Regions from separate parts of the Tindallia californiensis genome, predicted to be linked through region 1. Evidence: riboswitches for the same ligand, from Rfam matches in the RefSeq annotation. Region 1 holds a riboswitch; each other region holds the start of a gene.
What was found. Region 1 has a riboswitch for cobalamin ahead of BLV55_RS01975 (ABC transporter substrate-binding protein). Riboswitches for the same ligand answer to the same signal wherever they lie in the genome.
Positions count from the first base shown of each region.

Region 1 (4,784 bases):
CATTTGTTTTTGCAAGCTTTGAATCCGTTGAATCATCTCCGCCCTTGCAAGCCCATCGAGCGAACCTGTGGGCTCATCAAGGATTAAAAAGCGTGGCTTACAAGCAACAGCCATCGCCAAAAGTACTCTTTGCTGCATTCCTCCAGAAAGCTGATGTGGAAAAGCTTTTGCTTCCCACCCCTCTAAACCTACAGATTTCAAAAGACTTTCTGCTTCCTGCTCAGCTTGCCTGCTATCCATTATCTTTCTTTCTACTAACCTTTCTGTTAACTGCTTACCAATTGGCATCACAGGATTCAATACATTCATGGAATTTTGAAACATCATCGCCATCGTATTCCATCGATGTTTTTTTTGTTCTTTTTCCGGCAAGCTTAGGTAGGGTTCTCCAAAAAGCTTTAATTCTCCAGATCTAGTATGCTTTCGATGAATAAGCCCCATCATCGCAAGTGCCAAAGAGGTTTTTCCACTTCCTGACTCTCCCACAATTCCTATGCTTTTACCTTCTCGCAAAGTAAAAGAAGCTTTTCTCAAGGCCACTACTTTTTCCTTTTCTGTCTGATATTGTACTCGAAGGTCTATGGCATTAATGGTACGGTCCATCTTATCCTCCTTATCTTCTTAATCCTAATAATTCAAGCAGGAAACCTAATAGTCTAGGTAGGAAAGTTTATTGTGCGTCATGTTATGATGATCAAAAACATGCATCCATCCATCGTAGGCTTCTTTATTATATACGGTATATCCTGTTCTTAAAAAAAGAGGTATTTCCGGCACTTCCTCTGCTAATATATATTGGATTTCTTTTATCTTTTGCTTTCTTTCTTCTTCATCCAAAATCAAAATCTGTTCTTCCAACATATCCATTAATAATGGATGATGATAACCAGGCACACTGTTTACCCAGTCGCTGTCGGCTGTCGTAAATCGAGCTCTTAAGTAATCCGCGTCCCGAGCCCATCCGCCATGACCAACAATAGCCATTTCATACTGACCATCGGCAATTCTCTGATCTCTGGACTGGCTATCCCTCGAATGCAGGTTTATTTCGATCCCAATATCTTCTAATTGTTCACGAATTAATTCGCCCATCCTTACTTCTTGGTCTTCTCCTGTTAGTAATTCAAAGGATAGATTTTCTGTTTCTATGTCATTTTCAGCTAATAGCCGCATCGCTTTATCCGGTGAAAAGTCGTATGCCGTCACTCCTGCATCATGCCAGCGATGATCTGGTGGCAAAATTCCCAAGCTGCCCGGAATACCACCTCCACGAGCTATTCTTTCTACTAGGGCATGCCTGTCAATAGCATATGCCATCGCCTGCCTCAGTTCTTTCTTTTTCAGCTCTGGTTTTTCTTCCATATTAAATCGCAGACGATAACCCCAGACTCCCGGTTTTTCTACAAGCTGATATCTTTCATTCTCTTGAAAATATTCCAAAGAGTCCATCGGGATATCCGATAGATGAATGTCTTCGTTCCGAAGAGCCAATACCGAATCACTCACCGGTATGAATTCAATAATATCTACCTTTTGTTCTGGTCCCCAAAACAAATCAAAGGCTTCAAACCGATAAGTTCCGTGTTCCTGTTCGTAATGTGTTAATTCGTATGGGCCAGTTCCTATCAAGGACTCCGGTTCATGAAAAGACTCTGGTTCCTCTATATCCTGCCAGATATGTTTTGGTAAGATACTAATACCAAATAGCTCTTCTATAAAGATAGGACTTGGTTCTCCTAGCCGAATCACTACCTCGTGATCATTCATTACGTTTACTTCCTGAATAAAGTTTTCGTCCAGTAGCTGAGCTGAAGAAACTACCGGTGTATATTTTCTTGCATATTCTAATGTAAAAGCAACATCTTCCGCTGTAAACGGCTTTCCGTCATGCCACTTCACTTCTTCTTGTAAAATAAGATGATATTCTAATCCATCTTCAGACATCTCCCATTTTTTTGCTAGCCATGGAATATATCCATTTTCATCTTTTTCCACCAACTTATCAAAAATAAGGTTTACCTTATAACGTCCAGGGCCTCTGGAATGAGTGGCATATGGTTGTGGCAAACCATAATCTCCTCCCTCTAACCGGATCAGTCGCTGCTCTTCCTCCATTACTGATTGCTGACCATTTTCAGACTCTGCCGGATTGCCGCAGGCTGTCATCAACAGAGCCGTTACCATCAATAATGTTATCATCTTCTTGCTAATCTTCTTCATCTCCCTTACCTCCCTATATAATATCCTTTTTAACATCGATGCTTTTATTCCTTTGATGAGGTTAAAGAAAACAAAAAAGCCTCCTGATATCCTCAAGAGACTTTTCCCATTTTAAAGTCACTTCTTTTTTCTAAAAAATATACAGATTCCCATCATATATTTTTCCTCATCTAAAGGCAGGTCTCCTGGCTTACGGTTCATCCTTTTCCTCACCTTCCCAAGAATCACTCAGTGGTATATCGAGGAATTGTCGCCGCTTACAGTGGTGGGTCCGCGCCGGATTTTAACCGGTCTTCCCTATTCTCCCTCTTTCTTAAGGGCACCTTCGATGCAATTGATCATTTGCCATTATATCAATAACCTTGTTGTTATTCAAGATAATCATCGGATAAATGTCAATAGTCTGAGAGAATAACCATCATTTTCTAATCGCAAAAAAGCGGCTTCTGCATAATGCAAAAGCCGCTTTTCACTCTTTCTAATCTTCTTCCAGGATCTGTTTCTTTTTTCTAAGAAAGAAAAATACAGATAAAATGGTGACTGTCCATAAACCAATCGATATCGGACTACTGACAAAGTAAAGGTAATTACCACGCGCAATGGTTAAGGCTTGTCTGAAACTAGCTTCAAAAAGAGGTGTTACTAAAAATGCCAAAATCAAAGGTCCGTCTGGCAATTTATACCATTTATAAAAATAGCCAATAAAACCGGAAACAATCGCAATGATCGTATGATATGGCATATTACTGTAAGCATAGGTACCAATAACCAGGAACACAGCAATAATAGGCCATAATACCTGAACAGGTATCTTTGAAAGCTTTGTAAAAACAGGAATTAAAATCCATCCAAAAACCAAATTGAGCGGATTGGTCATCAGCATCAATATAAAGAGGGTGTACACTACTTGGGTATGGTCTACCACTACCCGAGGACCTACCGGTACGCCTTCCATTACCAAGGCCGCCATCATTAGTGCGGCAATTGAACTCCCAGGAATACCAAAGGTTAACATCGGGATAAAAGTCGCACCGCAAGTCGCATTATTGGCAGCCTCTGCCGCCGCAACACCATCTAAGGATCCTTTACCATAGTTTTTATCACTGGATATCTGACTATACACCGAGTAAGATGTATAGGATGCCAGAGTAGCTCCTGGTCCTGGAAGGGCTCCCAGAAAGGTCCCCAACACCGATCCTATTCCGATGGCTTTTCCGGACTTAAATAGTTCTTTAATCGTCAATCCTTCTTCTTTTTTCTTAGCTTCATCCAAAATACTGTCTCCCAGATCCCCGGATTTATCAGGATCTTTAAGAAACTCATGAATCTCTTTGACAATAACAGGCAGAGCGAAGAAACCCATCAGTAAAGGCACTAACGGAAATCCAGATTGCATCTGTCTGATGCCAAAAGTAAATCGAAGGCCTCCTGTAATAATATCTCTCCCAATAATAGCTAAAAAGAATCCAATTCCTGCAGACATAATCCCTTTACCTGGGTTTTCTGCCGAAAAAACTACCACTAATGATAAAGCCAGCATATACAATGCCGTCAGTTCTGCCGGTCCAAATCTAGGTGCCATTCGTCCAATAGGTACTACTAGAAAAATAAGGACAAAAGAACCGAAAAAACCACCCAAAACAGAAGCATATAGCCCCATTTGAAGTGCTTTTTTCCCTTTTCCCATCTGAGTTAGGCCGTATCCATCCGCAACGGTGGCGGCCGCACCGGAAGTTCCAGGTGTTCCAAAGGCAATTGCTGTAATCGACCCTCCATAAGTACCACCCACATATGTACCAATCAGCAACCCCATGGTTTGAGCTAATGGCAACACAAAGGAAAACGGCAAAACCAAAGCAATAGGAAGACTATGCGCTAATCCGGGGATAGCCCCTACAGAAATCCCTACAACAATTCCCATCATAATAAAAAGCATCGTTTGAATAGTAAATACGTCTGCTACAGCGCCTGATAATGCAACAGTATCAACAGCCATCTTAAGTCCCCCCTTTTAAGGCAATGGTGTTCTTGGCATGTACATAGATAGCAATTCAATAAATAGTATGTGAATCACAATGGCTACCACAAGTGCTAAAGCGGCCATTTTCCCTGCCGTTATAGCAAAGCGACTAAAGTCTTTCTTTCTTTTTGCTTCACGATAAATGGTCCATAACCACCAAAAAAATAGAAAGGCAAAGGTTGACGTTGCTAAGCCAATATTTCTAAAAGACCAAGAATAAGCCCACATGAAGATAGCGATGGCTATTGCACAGGGTAATTTCCCAGTCATCTTAAATTCAACTTTTGTTTCTGGCTTCAATATTTCTCTAATAGGTACCAAGACGCCACCTACCGCCATCAAAATCAATGAAATTCTAGGTACAAATAGTTCCATTGATCTTAAAGAGGAGGTGAATGTCCAGGCATATCCTCCCATAGAAATGATCGTAATCAATAGCCCTACTTTAGAGTTTAATGATAATTGGAATTTTGAACTCATCCTAACACCCCTGACTAAGCTTAGTCATAAGCTTTGATTGTTCGGAAATTTTCGTCTTTTTTTC
Region 1 covers NZ_FNPV01000001.1:417,285-422,068, forward strand. Annotated here, with positions in the region: gene BLV55_RS01970 (ABC transporter ATP-binding protein) at 1-603, opposite strand, end outside; gene BLV55_RS01975 (ABC transporter substrate-binding protein) at 649-2,220, opposite strand; cobalamin riboswitch at 2,379-2,562, opposite strand; gene BLV55_RS01980 (tripartite tricarboxylate transporter permease) at 2,699-4,216, opposite strand; gene BLV55_RS01985 (tripartite tricarboxylate transporter TctB family protein) at 4,232-4,720, opposite strand.

Region 2 (4,784 bases), on a different contig from region 1:
CATCATCATATCTCCCCGCTTAATTTCCGAGGTTTTCAGATGGATTGTCTCCGCCAACTCCTTAAACCGACTTCCATCCAGAGCCAGATTATCAAAAGGAATACCTACCAGTTCTTCCTGATACCCTAAATAGCGGTACATCCGTGTTGCCACCGGGTTCATTTTCTGTGAAATGCCTTTGCCATTAAAGACAACAATTCCATCGTTCAGATAAGGCTGTAGTAAAATATCTTCCTGTAAGGTGTCCACCAAGGTCTCCGTTAGCTGTTCCGTGGTTTCCGTCAACATTTTCATCTGAGCATTTTCTTTTTCAGCCTGAGAAATGTCATTTTCCATAATTAAGCAGCCAATGGTCTCCTTTGCTTCATTAAAGATAGGTACCACATGTTGTCTTACCCGTTGTTCTTCTTGTGTGATCGCTCTTAAATCTCTGGTGGGCATGCCTATTTCCAATGTTCGGATCGCTGCCGGTTCATGATGTCGGTATGCCAGTTCACCTACTACCGACCTCTGGTAGTTGGATTTTCCCTGACTTGGTTTCGCTTCCGCCACCACCACTGCCACCCCGGCTTCCCTGGTCATTACATCGATAAAGATGTCTCCACCAGACAAGTCGGCCATCAGTTGCAATTGTTCCGCTACTTTTTCCAGTTGTATGATATCGTTTTCATTTAAACAGGTATGGGTTTCACATAATTGTCTTAGTTTCATATTCATCCTTCTATGCTCATTAAAATAGTACTTGCTATTTCTTGCATGCTGCAACGTTTGTCCATGCTCATTTTTCGAATATAATTATAGGCGGCTTCTTCTGACATCTCATTTTGTGACATTAAGGCACTTTTTGCCCGATCCACCAATACTCTTGCTTCCAAACGTCTGGCCGTCTTTTCATGAGCTTTCTTAATGTCTTCAATTTCTCTTCCTCTATGCATCGCAATTTCTGCCGCCGGCAAGAGCGATTCTTTTGTCACTGGCTTTACAACATAGGACAAGACTCCCGCCTGCTTTGCCTTTTCTATGAAGGATTCGCTGCTGTAAGCAGTCAATAACAATACAGCTCCTGCTAAATTTTCCTGCGTTATTTTTTTTGCCGCAGTAATCCCATCCAGAAGAGGCATTTTCACATCCAGAATTGCCAGATCCGGTCTTTGCTTTTTACATATTTCCACAGCATCAAATCCATCCGAAGCTTTGCCTACCACATCGTAGCCTGCTTCTTGCAGCATTTCTGCTACATCCATTCTTGTAATCGGTTCATCGTCAGCAATGACTATCCTCTTACTCATATTAACCTCCGATTTGTTGGGTGATTGTTTTTAAAGGATCTCGGCAACCTGCCCTATCCCTGCACCGGAATAGGCACTTACCTGATAAACAGTGGTTACTCCTGCTTTTCTCAGCCAACCTTCAGAGCGAACTACATCTGCTTCCGAATGATCCGTCTTGGTGATAATTCCCACTACTGATTGATTAAACATGCTGGCAAACTGTGGCGGAAAGTAGTTGTCTCTGGAGGTACTATCATGCACAAAAGCGACTATTTTCGCATCAAAAGATAAGGTAACAATGGCATGATAATATCGTGGATTTTCCAGGTATTCACCTGGAGTGTCGATAATTTTCGGGTGATATTCTACGGCTTGGGTTTTTCGATACACCATTTCGTCATTGGAAAGTCGTTGAATTAAAGTGGTTTTACCTGATCCCTGAGTTCCAACCAGTATCATTGATTTTTTCATGAGCGAGTCATGACGGTGGTTGTGAAGTGAAGTACTTGCCCCAACATGTGAAGTACCTCCTGAATCGCTTCTTCCACGCTTCCTACATCGCCCACTAACACTAGAGATCCGCTAAATCGATCTAAAAACCCTATGCGTACATCAGACGCTTTGGTAGCTACATCACCAGCAATGATCGCCCCCTCGCTCGGTGTAATGGTCAGAATTCCCACGGCACCTGTCTCACTTTCCACTAAACCCAGTTTCTGACATACATCTTCTCTTGGATTTGCAATTAAATGAGCTAATGTCACTTGTTTGCCAGGCACATATTCCTGTACCATTCTTTGCTTTTCATCCTGCATAACGACGCCCCCTACACTAAAAAAGCTCGCAGTCCTCCCTTTGTAACGAAAAAAGGAAACTACAAGCTTCATCGCTTATTATGTTCGTACGCCGTTGTACTGTTTTTGATTATAGCACGACAAAAAGCATTATTCAACCAATTTTTTTGATTTCTCGAAAAAATTGATCAGATAACGCACCCATCCGCTGTTTAGTCACATTGATACATAACTTCTTTCCTTACTCTTGAGCCTAATATATTGAACATAAAAAATCTCTCCAGTCCCACTGAAGAGATTTAAGTAATTAATTTCACCATCACAAACAAGACAAAACGGCTTGTTTGTTTCACATATCACTTATCCCCTTCCTATCTCCCGTAGGAACTTCGGAGTCTTACATGGCAGGTCTCCTGGCTCTGCTTCTCCGTCTTCTGTATCCTTCCCATTGCCTGTGACAACAGTGGTAATTACAGAGACTCAGCATTACAGTGGCGGGACCGCGGAGGAATTACACCTCTCTTCCCTTTTCAACCATTTGAAAAAATGGTCACCATACAAGTATTATTTAGTTGTTCCCATCTTATCATGAAGCGGACCCACCGTCAAGCCAGCCTTTTGCCAGTTTCTTTGTTTTCGAAAGATGTGCCCGAGGCGACAGATCCCAGGACGGTCTTAGGCTGATTAATCGATTCCATATTTCCTAAGTTTTTCATAGAAATTAGATCGTGATACCCTCAATAGATTGGCTGCTTTTGTTCGATTATTATTAGTGCTCTTCAAAGCATTGAGAATGGTTTCCTTTTCTACTTTTTCCAACAAATTTTCCAGAGGCTGCACTTCATTGGCCAAAGGATTAATATTTTCATTTTTCCATAAGTGCAGCGGCACATGTTTCTCTCTGATCTGACTCCCCTCCACCATATTGAGCAGCCTTTCCAATAAATTTTCCAGTTCCCGAACGTTGCCAGGCCATTTATATTCGCATAAAACTTTCATCGCTTCTTTGCTAACGGTTTTAAGCGGTAATTGGTACTTTTTCGTCAGCTTATCCATCAGATACTCTACTAACAAAGGAATATCCTCCGGTCTTTCTCTTAAAGAAGGCACCGTAAAAGTCAGGACATTGATGCGATGGTATAGATCCTCCCGAAAATTTCCTTTCTTGATTTCTTCCTGCAAATCTTTGTTCGTTGCCGTAATAATTTTGACATCCAAAGGAATGGTCTGCTGCCCACCTACCCGTTGTACTTCTTTATCCTGAATAACCTGCAATAGTTTGGCTTGCATGGCAGGACTCATATCAGCAATTTCGTCGAGAAAAATAGTTCCTCGGTCTGCCTGCTGAAATTTACCCGTGCTGCCACCTTTTCTGGCTCCTGTAAAGGCACCTTCCTCATAACCGAAGAGTTCCGCTTCAATCAACTCTTTTGGAATCGCACTGCAGTTAATATGAACAAAGGCTTCATTGCGTCGTTCCCCACAAAGGTGAATGTTATTGGCAATATAGGTTTTTCCCGTTCCACTTTCTCCTAACAGCAAGACATTGGAATTTGTTTTTGACGCATTGACAATAAAATTTTTAATGGCTCTGATCGCATCCGAATGCCCTATGATCCGATCGTCAATCTCCTTAACGCTTTCCATAAAGTTTTCCACTCTTTTTTTATAGTAATACACTTCGTTTTCCTTTTGGCCTAACAAATAAGGCAAACACATCTGCAGTTCTGCGATTCCCCGATAGACAGCAATCGCTTTTTCACGACAGGTTTCATAACCACAAGCTTCACAATTCAACTCATCTTCTTTGCTATACTTCTGGCTTTTTGCCAGTATGTCTCGTATTTCTTCTTCACTTGGGATTGTTCGTTGTTGCTGAAGGGTTTTGTAATACACCCTTCTGGAAATTTGAACTTTATTCTTTTTTACCGGTCTCTCCGGATCGCCGGCTCTTTTGGCGATGCTTTCATTCGCAAATTCGATGACTTTTCTTTTCCGGTATTGAAGAGAGCTGTTATCGTGAAAAAAGTCCGGCCCATCAATACATCCTTTGCAGTAAAGAATATCAATCAGCATTGGTTCCAACTTACCTTCCTCAATAGCCCGAAAAGTTTCCAGCACCTCTTTTTTGCCTTCTACCACCGTGATTTTATTATTCAGTATATCCGTGCTGATTTCAGCCGCCTTTAACAACCCTCCTGCCACAGGAAAAACCTGCCCACGACATTCTTCGTAAAAGTGATTAAAAGCAGCCGGCCTTACTTTTCCCGGATCTATCTCATTTTCATCAAACATCGCTTTCAATTCCGAAAACAAGAGGACATAGTCTACCGTATTTTGGGCGTATTCTTTATCAATTTCTGTTTTTTTCGCAACACAAGGCCCAAAAAAGACAATATCTGAACTTACTTTTTGTTGTTTCTTAATGTAATCGGCCACCGCAATCATCGGAGAAACAATAGGCGCTAAATGATGAATCAATGATGGATAATGGCGTTCCACCATATTGACAATAACCGGACAGGGCGAGGTGAGCATCGGTTTTGAGATGGGCTCCCGATAGAGTTTCGCATATTCCCTTGCTACCATTGACGCACCCTGTGCCACTTCATAAACTTGATCAAAGCCCAATTTTTTTAACGCTCCCACCAATCGATTCGGTTCTTCTTCAAAAGCAGCTACGATAGATGGTGCTAAAATGGCAATGGTAATATTTCTT
Region 2 covers NZ_FNPV01000003.1:395,204-399,987, forward strand. Annotated here, with positions in the region: gene BLV55_RS05845 (sensor histidine kinase) at 1-711, opposite strand, end outside; gene BLV55_RS05850 (ANTAR domain-containing response regulator) at 714-1,289, opposite strand; gene BLV55_RS05855 (EutP/PduV family microcompartment system protein) at 1,320-1,742, opposite strand; gene eutS (ethanolamine utilization microcompartment protein EutS) at 1,739-2,086, opposite strand; cobalamin riboswitch at 2,452-2,638, opposite strand; gene BLV55_RS05865 (sigma 54-interacting transcriptional regulator) at 2,750-4,784, opposite strand, start outside.
Region 2: it holds a riboswitch for cobalamin, as region 1 does, so the genes downstream of both, eutS (ethanolamine utilization microcompartment protein EutS) here and BLV55_RS01975 (ABC transporter substrate-binding protein) in region 1, are expected to answer to the same signal.

Region 3 (4,784 bases), on a different contig from region 1:
CGCAGGAACAGTTTATTGCCACCTTGCTTTTTATTCAGCAGGCCTACCGGGACATCTTTTTGCCTCATGCTCAACATCCGCTGGTACGACGGGCGATTTCGATCTATCTGGATAAAGAATTCGATCTGGAAACCGTTCAGGATATTGCCGATCAGCTTTTTGTTAACCGAAGTCACTTAAGTAAAACTTTTATCACGGAAAGCGGGGTCAGTCTGACCCGATACATGATGCGTACTAAAATATATGGTGCCCGTTATCTGCTCCTGGATTCAAAGCGAAGTGTTTATGACGTGATGGACTACTTGAATTATACAGATTATGGGCATTTTCGAAAAACCTTTAAGAAATATACAGGCATGACGCCTAGTGAATATGTAACCGTTTATAGAGAACGGTTTTCCATTGAAGGAATAAAAAAAATCTGACGGCCCTTTTACGAAGGTTCGTCAGATTTTTAGATTACTTTGCTACTCTGGAAGCAAACAACACGCCTGCCAGGTTTTCGTTAAGATATACCGGCGTTGCATAAACTACAATCGATTCTCCTGTTTCTTTGCTTACTAATACATCAGAAACATTTGGTTCGCCTGCTAAAGCGTTTTGGAAATACTTCCGATCCGCAACATCAAATTCTTTTCCTTGCTGATCTAAAGCCACTGCATTACCCTGCAGGTCGGCAAAGCGAAAACCAATATAGCCGGCTTTTTCGGCTTCTGCTTCAAAAAAAGCCATCTTATCTTCATAAGTAACATAATCGTCTAAAATAATAGGATGAACAGAGACAGCTTCCAGATAAATAAGTTCGGCCGCATCGAAGGAAGATACCGGGTGGCGCTGCGTTTCGTTGGGAACCGCATGTTGCCCATGAGCTTGGCTGGTTAGATTAAGATTAACAGTTTCACCGATGGAAGCACCCAAGCTGGTCGACGTCATTAAGACAGTCAGTACTAAGATGGCAGCAGTAGATAATAATGTGGTTTTAAGGTTGGTTGATTTCATTATAAACACTCCTTTTCGAATTGCGTTAAGACCAATTAGTAGGGGATTCGTCGGATTCACCTCATTTCGGATTTATGGTTATTTCCGGGATTTTGTTAAGATACGTTGTTATTGGTTTAACATCACCTATGATTTTACAGGATTAAAAAAGTTTTTCCATGGGTTTTTGTTGCTGCTCATAGAGGGTTTTGTTGGGTCCTTAGGCATAGTTCAAGGAGTGATTACTTGACAAACAGAAGGTTTAGTGTGATAATTTAGCTGAATCAAGAAATGAAAAAACAATGAAACTTAATAAAACCGTTCAGGTGCCCGTAAGGGAGAATAGGGAAACCGGTGAAAGTCCGGTGCGATCCCGTCACTGTAAGCAGGAGCTGTCCCCGATAGATCACTGGCAAAAGCCGGGAAGATGGGGAGAGTGTGGAGTGCAAGCCAGGAGACCTGCCTGAATGTTTGTGCGTTACCCTTCGAGTGAAAGGGCTGGTCGCTACTCATGCACTTGCTTTGTCTTCAGTCATCGTTAAGTGTTTTTTGTGTGAGAAATTCCGGTCTTCAAAAGCGAAGACCGGAATTGTTTTTTTGTTAGTGAGCACTTATTATTTTTATTTTGAATGGAATGATTTATTATCAACTTGAAATTCTCAATGACAGCAGACGCCAAACGTCTTTGTTGATAGGTTTTGTTGATAGGTAAAGGGGTTTATCAATGAGCGATCATCACTCTATGTCTCAGTGTATTGAAAAAGAAAGCGGTGGATGGAAAGCATCTACTTGGAATCCACGAACGAAATTGATTTCAGGCCTTATCTATGTTTTTGGGGTTATCAGTTTGGCGGAAGTGAAATTTCTAGGGGTAGCTTTTATCTTTGCCATCCTTTATGCAGGATGGGGTGGTTTATCTTTGGGGCAACTCATGAAGAAGCTGGCCGTATTGATTCCTTTTCTTGGATTGATGAGCCTGCCACTGATTTTTGGAGCAGGGATTCCGCCGACTCCGGATCGGATAGAGTTTGCCGCATTGATTGTACTGAAAGCCCTGACAGCAATGACCTTCACCTTATTTGTTTTTATCAATCAACCAGTGGAAGAAATGCTGGAAGCGTTGGAACACTTAAAAATGCCCAGAATTATTACAACAACCATTTATCTTGCTTACCGATATGGGTTTCTTTTTATTCAGGATATGCAAACTACATTAAAAGCACTGAAATCCAGGCTCTTTCAGGCACAGCTTAGCCGATATTCCTTAAGGATTTACGGCGAACTGTTTGGCGGACTGTTTATCAAATCCATTAATCGATCCGAAACAGTTTACCGAGCGATGAGTTCCCGAGGATTTCAAGGAGAAATGCCGATTGGAAAACCGAGAAAAATCACAGGGAAAGATTGGATTCGATCAGGAATTCCCGTTATGTTTATCATAACGCTTATTATGTTGGAACAGGGGGTGCTAGGATGATTGCTATCGAAACCGTTGGATTAAGTTATGTCTATCCAGATACAACACCAGCCTTTGAAAAGGTTAACCTCCAAATCAAAGCAGGTAAAAAAACCGCCATTCTGGGAATTAATGGTAGTGGAAAAACAACCTTGATATATCACTTTAACGGTATTATTCCTGCTCAGCAGGGAGAAGTGAAAATTCATGGTTTGCCGGTAGAGAAGGCTCATTTACAGGAAATACGAAAGAAGATAGGCCTTCTTTTTGATAATCCGGACGATCAGCTCTTTTCAACGACTATCTTTAACGACATTGCTTTTGGGCCAAGAAATTTAAAACTAAACCCAGCCGAGGTTCAGCAGCGGGTAGAAAAAGCTTTGGAAAGAGTAGGGATTTCCTGTTTGGCAGAGCGACCTCCCTACAGCTTGAGTTTAGGACAAAAAAAGCGGGCAGCCATTGCTGGGTTGCTGGCGATGGAACCACCTATTTTTGCCTTTGACGAACCTTTTTCCGGACTAGATCCGGAAGCAGCCTCTCATTTTCGAGAATTATTGGACCGGTTGGTGGGAGAAGGAGCTACCTTGGTATACAGCACTCATGATGTGGACATGGCTTACGAATGGGCAGATGAAATAATATTGATGAAAAAAGGAAAAGTGCTGGCCTGTGGTGAGTACGATTTACTTCGTGACGAAAGTATTTTACAGGCGGCTTCGTTACCAATCCCTGCCTTGGCAAAGCTTTTTCGGGATACGCACCATAAACCCCGCTCTGTGGAAGAAGCACATACACTGATCAATCATATTTTTGATTGCAAGCCATTTAATGGCTGACAATAAATCATAAAAACAGTACAGAGAAAAGAGGAGGATTATATCATGAAGTTAAGTAAGAAAAAAGGATTGGCAGGAATTGTTTTACTCGCAGCACTGCTCATACTATCTGGGTGCTCAGGAGATGCAGCACCAGAAGCTGAAGCTGGTGAAGGACAGGAGCAGGTAAGAGACATTAGTTTGTATGAAGTGATTCATCGCAGTGAAGATGAAGTAGTAGCTTATTATCATGATGCCCATTGGCATGGTTTTATCCCAGAGGTGGAAGCAGGCAGTCATATGTCCCTAGGTGCACATTTAGAAGAAAATGGAGAAGCCGTTGAACTGGATGGTGACCATAACGCAATAGCTGTTGCCTTAGCAGAAGGTGCCGAAGATGGAATCGTCAGCTTTGATATGCATGGCGATCATGTCCATATAAAAGGCGAGCAGGAAGGGATCACTCAGGTGGTATTTCAATTTCTTCATGATGGAGAAGTCGAGTTTGAAACATCTTTAATTGAAGTACAGGTACTTGCAGGAGAAGGAGAAGCGGCAGAAGAAACAGAAACAGAAGCGTCTGAAGAAGTTACGGAGATCAGCTTATTTGAAATTATAAACCGTAGCGAAGATGAAGTAATTGCTTATTATCATGATGATCACTGGCATGGAAGCCTTCCTGTGATAGAGAAGGAAGGGCACGTTTCTCTGGGTGCTTATCTAGAAGGAAATGGTGAAGAAGTAGCCTTGGATAGAAACCACTATACATTAGGTGCTGCCTTAGCAGAAGGTGCTGAAGATGGAATCGTCACTTTTGATATGCATGGCGATCATGTTCATGTAAAAGGCGTGGAGGAAGGAACGACTCAAGTGGTGTTCCAATTTCTTCATGAGGGAGAAGTAGCGTTTGAAACAGGATCCATTGAAGTAATCGTAGAGTAGAAGCAGGAGTCAGGTAAAAAGAAATTTCATTAGTAGTAACATTAGCTTTGATGAAAGAGGTAGATACAATGCATATTTCTGATGGTGTCTTAAGTACGCCTGTAGCGGTGGGAACGACAGCCATTACAGCAGCTACCATCGCCTATTCCGTAAAGGGAATGACAGAGGAAGAAATACCAAAAACAAGTCTGATGGCAGGCGCTTTTTTCGCCGTATCCCTTATCAGCATACCGGTAGGCCCTTCCACCATTCATCCTTTGTTTTCTGGATTATTGGGCGTGATGCTGGGAAGAAGAGCACCACTTGCTATTTTTGTAGGGTTATTGCTTCAGGCTGTGCTTTTTCAGCATGGAGGATTGACGACTCTGGGTGCGAATACAATGATGCTTTCCATTCCCGCTCTTATTTCGCATAAGATCTTTTGCAGAATGACCGATAAATCGGTTTTTCTAAGAGGTGCTTTGGTAGGAGCGTTATCCGTAACGATTACGGTAGGATTACTGATTGTGTTACTGTTTTTAACCGATCCACGTTTTGGAGAAGGTTTTATGTCCGTTATTAATATTTTGATTGTAGGACATATCCCTCTGGTT
Region 3 covers NZ_FNPV01000006.1:27,891-32,674, reverse strand. Annotated here, with positions in the region: gene BLV55_RS09275 (helix-turn-helix transcriptional regulator) at 1-425, shown strand, start outside; gene BLV55_RS09270 (PDC sensor domain-containing protein) at 460-999, opposite strand; cobalamin riboswitch at 1,286-1,459, shown strand; gene cbiQ (cobalt ECF transporter T component CbiQ) at 1,703-2,455, shown strand; gene BLV55_RS09260 (energy-coupling factor ABC transporter ATP-binding protein) at 2,452-3,270, shown strand; gene BLV55_RS09255 (hypothetical protein) at 3,316-4,191, shown strand; gene BLV55_RS09250 (CbiM family transporter) at 4,242-4,784, shown strand, end outside.
Region 3: it holds a riboswitch for cobalamin, as region 1 does, so the genes downstream of both, cbiQ (cobalt ECF transporter T component CbiQ) here and BLV55_RS01975 (ABC transporter substrate-binding protein) in region 1, are expected to answer to the same signal.

Region 4 (4,784 bases), on a different contig from region 1:
ACTATTTTTTTCAAAGCATAAGGAAGGGCATAGGTCATGGCTATCTCCAGGAAATGCCGGGTAAATCCACTCCATAAACGGTAGCTTCATAATTTTTAAGGGATTTATGATGCGGTGCCAAGGTTACATCATGAAACATCGGCAGGGTGGAAATATCTTCGGCAGAAATGGTTTGTAATTCATTAACGGCTTCTTTGATGAGATCCAGCTCTGTTTCAACAGCTAGCTGAGCCAGCAATTCATCTACACGTTCATTGGAAAAACCCAAACTATAAGCAATATTGGTACTTCCTTCACTGTGCATAAATCGGTTAAAAATGGTCATTGGGTTTAGATCTGGCAATCCTTGAATATGCAAAGAGATATCAAAGTCTCCCTGTGACTGACGCTCTCGAAAAGCGGCACCATCCATGATGCTGATGCTGGAAGGCAAGCCAAGTTCCGATAAGACGGATTGCAGGTATTCCGCCTGTTCTTTATAAGGGTACCGGTCTAAGGCCCAGGAAGGAACAATAATTTCAAGTTCCGGTGTTTGATCACCAAGGACTTCTGTGACCAAGGTCTTGGCTTTTTCTGGATCATAGACTGGAGAAATGGGTTTAGCAAAGGGAGAAGCGGCGTTGAGAATGTTGACGGTAGGTTCTGGATAACCGTTATAAAACTCTTGCACCAGCAGTTCTCGGTCAATGGCTAAACTAAGGGCTTTTTTCATCTTCGGATCATTAAAAGGAAACCGTGTTCCATTACAAGACAAGTAATGAGAAATGGTTGATGGCTGGTAAGAAAGGGCAAAACGATCATCGTCCAATAACTGTTTGGTTAATTCTGGTGTTAAAGCGCCCAAATCTAAAACGCCCATGATTTCTTCGGCTTTTAAGGCAGCAAATCGAGTCTGTGGATCTGGAATAATTCGAATTTGAATATTTTTCACCTGAGCTTTTTCGCCATAATAATCTTCGTTGGCTTCCAGCTTTACATATTGGTTCCTTTCATGTTCCACCAGCCTGAAAGGACCTGTTCCCTGAGCAATCGTCGTAAAATCCGTTGTTTCGTCAAAGGAATCCGGACTATACATGGCACTGCCAAAATTAGCCATATTATAAGGAAGCAAGGCAAAAGGTTCTGAGAAAATCATTTTCACCTGATGGTCCTCTATTTTTTCGATGGATTCAAAATGGGGATATACAGCATCGAAATGGAAGGTGTAGAAGGAGGAACTTTTTCCATGCATGTTTGAATAGCGATCATAATTGGCAATGACCGCATCCGCGTCAAAAGAATGACCGTCATGAAAAGTGACACCTTCCTTTAGGTGAAAAATCCATTCCGTAGCATCTTCGTTGCGTTCCCAATGGGTTGCCAGCTTAGGAGCTGGTTGCTGATCGGGTCCGATGGCTACCAGAGGTTCCCATACGGATAAAATGGAGCTCATGTAAAAAGCATCCTCCGGACCTGGGGCGACATCTCTTGGACCAGCCAACACAACCTCTTTTTCATAGAGATCCTTTTCAACTTCCTGAGTGAGTTCAACTTCCTGTGAGGTATCCGAATCAGCATCCGTTGATCCGCCATGGCATCCGGCTAAGAGTAAAAAGCTCATAAGCCCGAGAAACATCACGGTCCATAATATTTCTTTTCTTTGTTTCATCATGGTACATTCCCTTCTTTCGTCTTTTTTTCTCTTTTTAAGAGTGGAGATGGAGGATGCTACTACATGCTAAGGGCATCAAAAAAGCCCCTTAGCATGGCTACTAAGAGACTTTCTCATCTTAAGTCTTCCTAAAAAAAACGCAAAGGTTCTGCGTCGTCTTTTTCAAGGCAGGTCTCCTGGCTCGCGCATCATTCTCCTCCCAGTCTTCCCAGATTTCTCCAGTGACACTTTAGGGATTCGTCTTCGCTTACAGTGGTGAGTCCGCACTGGTTTTTCACCAGTTTTCCTATTCTCCCTTGTATCCTGTTGAGGATAAGGGCACCTGAAAAGATGATAATAGTGTACCCTTTATGAAAGATCCTGTCAACGGGATGGAACTGGCGGCCAGGTATTTAAGCGGATGCTTACAGCTTAAATACCCACATGGCGGTATCCATTTTGGCGGCCATATCAGATAAGACCTCTGTGGCACTGGAAATTTCTTCCATAGAAGCGGTTTGTTCTTCGACGGAAGCAGAAGCTTCTTCTGTTCCCGCTGCATTTTCTTCTGAAATAGCCGATAGATTTTCCATAATCTGAACCAGATGATCTTTGTTGGTTTCGATGGTATTGCTAGAGGCTGTCAGTTTCTCTACCAGGATACCGGCTTTTTCTACGGCATCGGCAATGTTAGAAAACTGTGTTTCGGTTTCGTCTTTACTAACTCTTTCGATACTCAGTGCTTCATTGATTTCACCCATTGCCTGCACGGCTGTCTGGGATTTTTCTTTAAGTTCTTCAATGATGCCTTTGATTTCGCCAGTAAAGGTGTTTGACTCTTCCGCCAGTTTTCGGATTTCTTCAGCAACCACCGCAAATCCTCGACCCTGCTCACCGGCTCTGGCGGCTTCGATGGCAGCGTTTAGTGCCAGTAAATTGGTCTGATCGGCAATGGCCTGAATCATGCTGCTGGCATTATCGATTTTATCGGCACTGGCCTGGTTGCTTTGAACGGCTTCGCTCATGACGCCTATCAACTGACCGCTTCGATCCATGGTGGCGGACAGCTTATCCATTACGTCGATGCCTTTATCCTTTTGTTGTTGGATTTCTTCGGTAATATTTTTAACGGAAAGCACATATTCCTTATTTTGGGTGAGGGAATTTTCCATTTCAGTTACATTCTGTACAGCCGTTTCCACATTTTGCGCCTGATCTGTTGCACCTTTGGCGATTTCTTCAATGGTTTTTGCCACTTCCTGGGAAGCGGTGGAAGACTGTTGGCTGGTAGCTGTCAATTCCTCTGCTGAAGTAGCCAATTGTTGGGAATGACCTTTGATGTCTTTTACCAACTTTGCAAAATTTTCCTGCAGGGTGATCAAGGAGCGGGTCATATCGCCAATCTCATCTGTTCGGTTCTGAAAGGAATCATTTGCATGAGCTTGATTTTCTGTTAGATCATACTGAGCTAGTCGGTCCATTGCTTGAGAAATATGTTTAATAGGAGCTACGGTTTTTTGTGCAATGCCGACAGACAGCAGGATGACAAGTAGCATTCCCAGACCGCCAATAAGCATATACTGATTCCGAAGACTAATTAGTGGCTGGTAGACCTCGTCTTCATCAAGAACAACCCCCAAAACCCAGCCAGTAGAAGCTACCTTTTGATGAAAAAGAATTTTATTCATGCCGCCTTCCCGGTAATGCTGGACACCTCTTTCTTTTTCTACGGCTTCCTGATAGATGGTGTCAAAAAAAGAATGATCATTAAAATTGGTGTTGATTAATTCCTCAGAAGGATGGGTTAGAACCGTTCCATCTTGGGAAACGAGAAAACCATAACCAGATTCGCCTATCTCTACTTCAGCAATGGTTTGGGTTAATGTATCTAAATAAATATCACTGACAGCGGCACCGGTAAACTGTTGGTTGCTATCATAAAAGGGTGCTGTGGCAGAAACCATATATTGATCGGTATTCAAATCTTGATATACTTCTGTAACGCTTGGTTTACCTGTTTGCTTTGCTTCCATATACCAAAGCCTGTGGGTCATGTCATAGTCCTCCGGTGGAACCCAGCCACTACCGGTAATAAAGGTGCCATCCACAAAACCCAGGTAGTAATGCACCATGTCCTCATCAAAACCTGTAGGTTTTAAGTAATCGGACTCCAGAGTCTCTTCCAATAATCTGTCCATGATAAAAGGATCTTCTACGATTCCGGCTAAAGTAGCTACAGAAGCTACCTTTTGTCCGAGCCAGGCTTCAATATACTGTACCAGAGACTCTGCCTCAGCTTCTCCATCGGCATAAACACCTTCTTCTAAAATATTTCGTGCATTAAAATAACCAATCATAGAAGTAGCAGCAATCATTACAGCAAACGCAATTAAAAGGACCGCTGTTAATTTACCTTTAAACTTCATTATGATGCCTCCTGTCTGTCTTCACTGTATTAGAATGGATGGATGAAAAAGTTCACCTCTTTTCTTGCTTATTTGTTGGAGATACACTCCAATTTCTTATCATAGCAAATAGGGACAGAAGCGTCAATAAAAAAAGGCACTAAGAGTTCCGGATATAGGAACTTTTAGTACCTTTTTTTAAGGATAACGTAATTTTGGCGGATGCTGGATAAAATTGCAGGGGTCCTTTATCGATCATTTTTTTCTCGGTTCACGTGAAAGATCCATGGGTTGACAAGAGGTGGGAGAGAGGATTGTGAGACACCTTATTCCTGTTCCTCGGATTCTTCGTTGGGCTGAGTATAGGTCGCCACAATAGCTTCCAACAGGTTTTCTTCCAGCACTTCTTCTAATGCAGTGGAAACAGTATCAATCAAAGCTGGATCGCTGTCTTTTGAGGCGGCCAGCCATGCAATAGTGTTCATAACCGGCGGCCCAAGGTTAATTTCCTGATCAAATCCTTTGTGATTCCAAATCCAGAGTCCTTCCCATTCAGGAATCAACCAGGCTTGACCTCTATCATTGTAAAGCATCTCAGCGTTAGCCTTGGTATCGGGTGATCCACATACATTCGTAAAACCATTAGCGAACAGAAATTCTTCGAAGGTGGTCCCTTGCTGCACCATCACATTTTCCAAGGATTTTGCACTTTCCAGCGTATGAGAAACACCATCCGTTGAAAGAAACGA
Region 4 covers NZ_FNPV01000010.1:87,853-92,636, forward strand. Annotated here, with positions in the region: gene BLV55_RS12975 (ABC transporter permease) at 1-38, opposite strand, end outside; gene BLV55_RS12980 (ABC transporter substrate-binding protein) at 41-1,651, opposite strand; cobalamin riboswitch at 1,801-1,992, opposite strand; gene BLV55_RS12985 (methyl-accepting chemotaxis protein) at 2,056-4,056, opposite strand; gene BLV55_RS12990 (type 2 periplasmic-binding domain-containing protein) at 4,362-4,784, opposite strand, start outside.
Region 4: it holds a riboswitch for cobalamin, as region 1 does, so the genes downstream of both, BLV55_RS12980 (ABC transporter substrate-binding protein) here and BLV55_RS01975 (ABC transporter substrate-binding protein) in region 1, are expected to answer to the same signal.